DNA from 2 places in the Mesorhizobium sp. P2_D5 genome. Region 2 is predicted to be linked to the other one. Evidence: predicted binding sites of a transcription regulator. Region 2 holds the regulator's gene; the other holds the start of a gene.
What was found. Region 2 encodes PhoB, which activates phosphate uptake and scavenging genes when phosphate is short. Its sites were predicted from a motif close to TGTCATNNANCTGTCAT; they were not measured.

Region 1: AC1DYW_RS05675 (ceramide glucosyltransferase) is a predicted target of PhoB. The motif match lies at 1,384-1,400, and genes of this name have one in related genera.

The regions. Positions count from the first base shown of each region.
Region 1 is NZ_JBFUEE010000001.1:1,191,200-1,194,610, forward strand. Features, by position in the region: gene AC1DYW_RS05665 (Hsp33 family molecular chaperone) at 1-843, shown strand, start outside; gene apaG (Co2+/Mg2+ efflux protein ApaG) at 886-1,278, opposite strand; gene AC1DYW_RS05675 (ceramide glucosyltransferase) at 1,502-2,653, shown strand; gene AC1DYW_RS05680 (O-succinylhomoserine sulfhydrylase) at 2,668-3,411, opposite strand, start outside.
Region 2 is NZ_JBFUEE010000005.1:404,453-407,863, forward strand. Features, by position in the region: gene pstB (phosphate ABC transporter ATP-binding protein PstB) at 1-449, shown strand, start outside; gene phoU (phosphate signaling complex protein PhoU) at 475-1,182, shown strand; gene phoB (phosphate regulon transcriptional regulator PhoB) at 1,202-1,891, shown strand; gene AC1DYW_RS23350 (ROK family protein) at 2,046-3,293, opposite strand.

The DNA of each region.
Region 1 (3,411 bases), on a different contig from region 2:
GAACCGGTCGCCCGCCTGCTGGCGGAAGCCTGCGTGCTGACGGTGCTGCTCGGCACCTCGCTGAAGTTCGAGGGCAAGTTCATCCTGCAGACCCGCACCGACGGGCCGGTCGACATGCTGGTGGCGGATTTTTCCACGCCCTCGGCACTGCGCGCCTATGCCCGCTTCGATGCAGACCGGCTGGAGGCGCTGGTCGCGGCCGGCGAAACGTCTCAGCAGACGCTGCTCGGCAGCGGCGTGCTGGCGCTGACCATCGACCAGGGTGCTCACACGCAGCGCTATCAGGGTATCGTCCAGCTCGATGGCGAAACGCTGGAAGACGCGGCCCGCACCTATTTCCGCCAGTCGGAGCAGATTCCGACCGATATCAGGCTTTCGGTGGCCAAGCTGCTGACGCCTGGCGTCGGCGGCGCTCGCGAGCAGTGGCGTGCCGGTGGCATCCTAGCGCAGTTCCTGCCGCAGTCGCCCGAGCGCATGCGCGTTCCGGACCTGCCGGGCGGCGATGGCGATCCGCGCGAGGAGATCCACGATCCGGCCGACAATTCCTGGCAGGAGCTGCTGGCATTGCTCGGCACCATCGAGCCGACCGAACTGATCGACCCGACGATCGGCGCCGAGCGGCTGCTGTACAGGCTGTTCCACGAGCATGGCGTGCGCGTCTTCGGCGGCGTACCGGTCGCCGACCAGTGCTCATGCTCGAGGGACAAGATCCGTGGCATCCTCGAGGGCTTCTCGGCGCAGGAGATCAAGGACAGCACCGAAGACGGCGGCATCCACGTCGCCTGCGAATTCTGCTCGAAGCAATATGACTTCGATCCGGCGGAATTTGCGGCGGCCCAGTAGAGAACGAGCCTCACCGGCTGCTTGGCGGCCGGTGAGGCGAAGCTAATTCACCGTCCTTCGCGTCCCCGGCAGATCCAGCGAGAAGGCGGGGATGGCGATGTCGAACGTCTCGCCCCGCTTGTTGCGCATCGTGTAGTGCCCGACCATGATGCCGGACGGTGTCGAAAGCGGGCAACCGGACGTGTATTGATAGCTGTCGCCGGGATTGAGTTCGGGCTGGTCGCCGACGACGCCGGCACCGCGCACCTCCTCGACCCGTCCGGTGCCGTCGGTGATGTGCCAATAGCGCGACAACAGCTGCACGAACTCATCCGACTGGTTGTCGATCGTTATCTGATAGCCCCAGACATAGCGGTTCTCCGACGGGTCCGAACGGTCCTCCAGATAGAACGGCCTGACCTGCACTTCGATGTTGCGCGTCACGGCGCGGTACATAAGCGGCTCCAAAACAATCCAAGTCGAACTGTCCTCGCTCCGGGCGAGCAGGTCAACGTGCGCGTCTTGTCGCGCCCGGCCTGAAAGGCAGGTGCCGACAAAGAATGTCATTTAAGTGACACATGACAATGGTGGTGTGCACGAAGCGGGCGACTCGGCGCTCTGTCGAACTGTTGAAAACGGCCATCACGCGGGCCGTCTTTTCTGGAGTGGCCAGGTCTCGATGGAACTCACCCTCATAGCCGCCTCGCTTTCGATCGCTCTCATCCTTTCAAACCTCGCCAGCATCCTGCTCGCCGCTTCGCGTCTGAAGCGCCACCGCACCATCGCGCCGCCGGCCGGCAAGCCGCTGCCGGTGTCGATTATCGTGCCATCGCGTGGCGTCGAGCCGTTCGCGCAGGAGACGCTGGAGCGCGCCCTCTCGCTCGACTGGCCTCGCTATGAACTGGTCTTTTGCGTCGCCCATGCGGACRATCCGGTGGTCAGGCTGATCCGTGCCGCCATCGCCCGTTCTCCCAAGGTGCCGGCGCGGCTGCTGATCGGCGACGACCGCATCAGCGCCAATCCGAAACTCAACAATTGCGTCAAGGGTTGGGAGGCAGCGCGCCACGATTGGGTTGTCCTGGCCGATTCCAACGTGTTGATGCCGAGAGACTACGTGCAGCACCTGATGGCTGCATGGCGGCCCGACACCGGCCTTGTCTGCTCGACGCCGATAGGCTCGCGGCCCGCTGGCTTCTGGGCCGAGGTCGAATGCGCTTTCCTCAACACGCTGCAAGCGCGCTGGCAATATGCCGGCGAGGCGCTTGGCCTCGGCTTTGCCCAGGGCAAGAGCATGCTCTGGAACAAGCCGATGCTCGACGCCAGTGGTGGCATCCGTGCGCTCGCCGCCGAGATCGCCGAGGACGCTGCCGCGACCAAGCTGGTCAATGGCCTTGGCCTGCGCGTCAATCTCGTCGCCGCGCCCTTCGAGCAACCGCTCGGCCGGCGCACCTTTGACGAGATCTGGTCGCGTCAGGCCCGTTGGGCGCGCCTGCGCCGCGTCACTTTCCCATGGTTTTTCGCACCCGAAATCCTGACCGGGGCAGTGGTGCCGCTGGCACTCGCGCTGTTGGCGGCGGCAAGCGCGGGCGTCAGCCTCTGGGCAACCGCCATTGCCGTGCTGGCGGCCTTCTACCTTCCTGAATGCGCCCTGGCCTGGTCCAAAGGCTGGTACCTGTCGTCGCGCATGGTCGCGGCGATCATGATGCGCGACCTGATCCTGCCGGCGATGTGGGCGCGCGGCTGGCTGGGTGGCGCCGTCGACTGGCGCGGCAACGCGATGACCATCGGCACCAAGGCGGCCGAGTTGGAAGAGACGCCGTCCGGCGCCTGATGGCCAAAGGCCTTTTACTTGGCCGACTTCAGCGCCTGTTCGATGTCTTCCAGAAGATCGTCGGTATCCTCCAGGCCGACCGACAGCCTGAGCGTGCCCGGCCCGATGCCGAGTTCGGCACGCGCTTCGTCGCTCAGATTCTTGTGCGTCGTCGTCGCCGGATGGGTGATCAGGCTCTTGGCATCGCCGAGATTGTTGGAGATCAGTACGATGTCGAGCGCGTTCTGCAAGGCGAAGGCCGCCTGCTTGCCTCCCTTGACGTCCAGGCAGATCAGCGTCGAGCCGCCCGACATCTGCTTCTTGACGATGGCCGCCTGCGGGTGGTCGGCGCGGCCGGGATAGATGACGCGGACGATTTCGGGCCGCTCGGCCAGGAAATCCGCGATCCTGCTGGCGCTTTCCGTCTGCTGGCGCACGCGCACCGGCAGCGTCTCCAGCCCTTTCAGCAGCGTCCAGGCATTGAACGGCGACAGGCTGGGGCCGGTGTGGCGGAAATAGTCGTGCAGGTTCTCGTCGATCCACTTCTTGTCCGACAGGATGACGCCGCCGAGACAGCGGCCCTGGCCGTCAATATGCTTGGTCGCCGAGTAGACGACGATGTGCGCACCGAGCTGCAGCGGCTTCTGCTGCAGGGGTGTGGCAAAGACATTGTCGACGATCAGCCGCGCACCGATCGAATTGGCAAGCGCGGCAACCGCGGCGATGTCGACCACTTCCAGCGTCGGGTTGGTCGGGCTTTCCAGGAAGAACAGCTTGGT
Region 2 (3,411 bases):
AAAACATCGCCTTCGGCGTCAGGCTCTACGAGAAGATCAGCAAGTCCGAGATGGACGGCCGTGTCGAGCAGGCGCTGAAGCGCGCCGCACTGTGGACTGAGGTCAAGGACAAGCTCAACGCCAGCGGCCTCAGCCTCTCCGGCGGCCAGCAGCAGCGACTCTGCATCGCCCGCACCGTGGCGGTGAAGCCGGAAGTCATCCTGCTCGACGAGCCGGCCTCGGCGCTTGACCCGCTGTCGACCGCCAAGATCGAAGAGCTGATCGACGAGTTGCAAGCCGACTACACGATCGTCATCGTCACCCACAACATGCAGCAGGCGGCGCGCGTGTCGAAGCAGACCGCCTTCATGTATCTGGGCGAACTGGTCGAGTTCGACCGCACCGAGAAGATCTTCACGTCGCCCCGCGAGAAGCGCACGCAGGACTACATCACCGGCCGCTTCGGCTGAGCTCAGGCATACGAGGACTAAGATCATGGGCGAACACACAGTCGCTTCTTTCGACGAGGATCTCGGACAGATCAGCAGGCTGATCCGCGACATGGGCGACCTCGCCGGCTCGATGGTCGGCGGCGCCACCAAGGCGCTGTTGAATTCCGACAACGCCCTGGCGCAGCGTGTCGTCTCCGACGATGCGATCATGGACGCGCGCCAGCGCGAGCTCGACGACCGCGCCATCACACTGATCGCCAAGCGTCAGCCGATGGCCGACGATCTGCGTCATGTCGTCGGTTCGATCCGCATGGCCGGCGACCTCGAGCGCATTGGCGACCTTGCCAAGAACATCGCCAAGCGCGTCGGCACCGTCGGCCTCAGCGTCACCCCGCGCGACCTGTCGCACTCCATCGACGCAATGGCGCAGCTGGTGCTGATCCAGGTGCAGGGCGTCATCGAGGAATATACGGCGCGCGACGCCGCGGCGCTGGCGAAGCTGCGCGCCGACGACGAGCGCATCGACGTCAAGTACACCTCGGTGTTCCGCGAACTCCTGACCTATATGATGGAAGACCCGCGCAACATCACCGCCTGCACGCATCTTTTGTTCTGCGCCAAGAACCTCGAACGCATCGGCGATCACGTCACCAACATTGCGGAAAATGCGTATTATGTTTTGACCGGTACGCAGCTGCCCGCCAATCGTCCGAAGCAGGACGAGACGGCGATGTCCGCGCCGGCGGCATGACGGCAGGGGTGACCAGTCGATGATCGCGCCACGCATCATGGTGGTGGAGGACGAGGAGCCGCTTGGCGTGCTCCTGCGCTACAATCTCGAGTCCGAGGGATACCAGGTCGAGGTGGTGACGCGCGGCGACGAAGCCGAAATCCGCCTCCAGGAAAACGTGCCTGACCTGCTGGTGCTCGACTGGATGGTGCCAGCAGTGTCCGGCATCGAACTCTGTCGCCGGCTAAGAATGCGGCCCGAGACCGAGCGGCTGCCGATCATCATGCTGACCGCGCGTGGCGAGGAAAGCGATCGTGTGCGCGGCCTCTCGACCGGCGCCGACGATTATCTGGTCAAGCCGTTCTCGACGCCGGAGTTCATGGCCAGGGTCAAGGCGCTGCTGCGCCGCGCCAAGCCGGAAGTGCTGTCCAGCGTGCTCAAGGTCGGCGACATCGTGCTCGATCGTGAATCGCACAGGGTCTATCGCAAGAAGAGCGAGATTCGGCTCGGACCGACCGAATTCCGCCTGCTCGAATTCATGATGCGCCATCCCGGCCGTGTGTTCTCGCGCAGCCAACTGCTCGACAATGTCTGGGGCGAGACGATCTACATCGACGAACGCACGGTCGACGTGCATGTCGGCCGGCTGCGCAAGGCGGTCAACAATGGCCGCATGCCCGATGTCATCCGCACCATCCGCGGGGCGGGCTACGCAATCCGGGAAGATTAGGGATATGCTGATATTCAGGTGATGCCGGCCTGCGAACGGCAGTTTCCTGCGCTTCCGGTACTCACGGATCCAAATGTCCGCTCCGCTCCGGTTCTTGGAACCCGCCATTCTCGACTCGGCCTAACCTGAATCTCAAAACATCCAGGCGCGCCATTCACGCGACGTTCTTGCCGCCGAGGCCGGACCTCGCCTGCGTGCCGGGCGCGAAAATCTCCTGGTCGACAAAGGTCAATGCCCGCGTGGCGCAGCCTTCGCGGATCAGTGGAAGTTCGTTCGGTTCGGTGTCGAAAGAAATCGATTGCGAATGCTGCCCGCCGGCGGTCTGCGCAATCGCCTCGCGCAATGCCGGCTCGATCAGGTCAAAGGCGGCGGCGCTGACGCCGACCATGGCGACGGGCGCCGGGTCGATCAGCGCGAACAGGCTGCCGAGACCGTAGCCGAGTGCCTCGCCGGCTTTGCGATAGGCCTCGCGCTCGGGTCCATCCCTCTCGCGGGCCGCGGTCGCCAGCGCGCGCATGTCAGCGTCACTGACATCGGCGACCGGTTCCGCGTCCTCACTCATCTGCCTTGCGTTGCGCCAGATGGCGTAGTTGCCGGCATAGGCCTCGACGCAGCCGCGCCGCCCGCAGCGGCACAGCGCGCCGTGTGGCCGATGGATCATATGGCCGAACTCGCCGCCCGAGGAATGAGTGCCGGTGAACAGCTCGCCCTTCAGCACCAGACCCATGCCGATGCCGTGCGACAACAGGATGGCGATGAAGTCGTCGCGGTAGCGATCAGGGTCGCGCCAGCGCAACGCTATCGCCATCATATTGCAGTCGTTCTCCATGGTGGCAGGGATGCCGAACTCGTCCTCGAGTATGTCGGCGAAGGCGATATCGGTGTGCGGCGTGATCGGCGACCACAGCATGGCGCGGGCACGTGTGTCGGTGATGCCCTGGATCGCCAGCGCGATGCGGGCGACACTGCGGACGTCGAGGTCGGGGTCTTCGAGACGACGCCGTACGATGGCAACGCATTCACCGACCAGCGCGTCGCGCGACATGGTCAGCGTGTCCAGCCGGCGCTGTTCCTCGGCGATCACCTGGCCGGCATAGTCGATGACGGCGACCGAGAGGAAGTTCAGTGACAGCACCACGGTCATCACCGCCGCCGCTTCCGGATTGAGGCCGAGGCCGACCTGCGGCCGGCCGCGTTTGAGCGAGCCGGCCTCGCTCGGCTTGCTCTCAGTCAGGATGCCTTCGCCGATGAGGTCGGAGGAGATCGCCGATATGGTCGAATGGCTGAGGCCCGTGGTCGCGGCGATCTCGGTGCGGGACGGCTGTCCGGCGCGGCGCACGGCCGCAATCACCATCGCCCGGTTGCGGCGGCGCAGATCGTCGTGGCGGATTCCGACCGACATGCTTTTTCACATCCTCCCGGTCGCTGTAGCCTTTCGTGCCTCCCGAAGGCCATCAGCGAAGCCTGAAAGCGCGACGCGCTTCAGGCACTTGTTTCTGCGCGTGTCGTTGCCCCAAAAC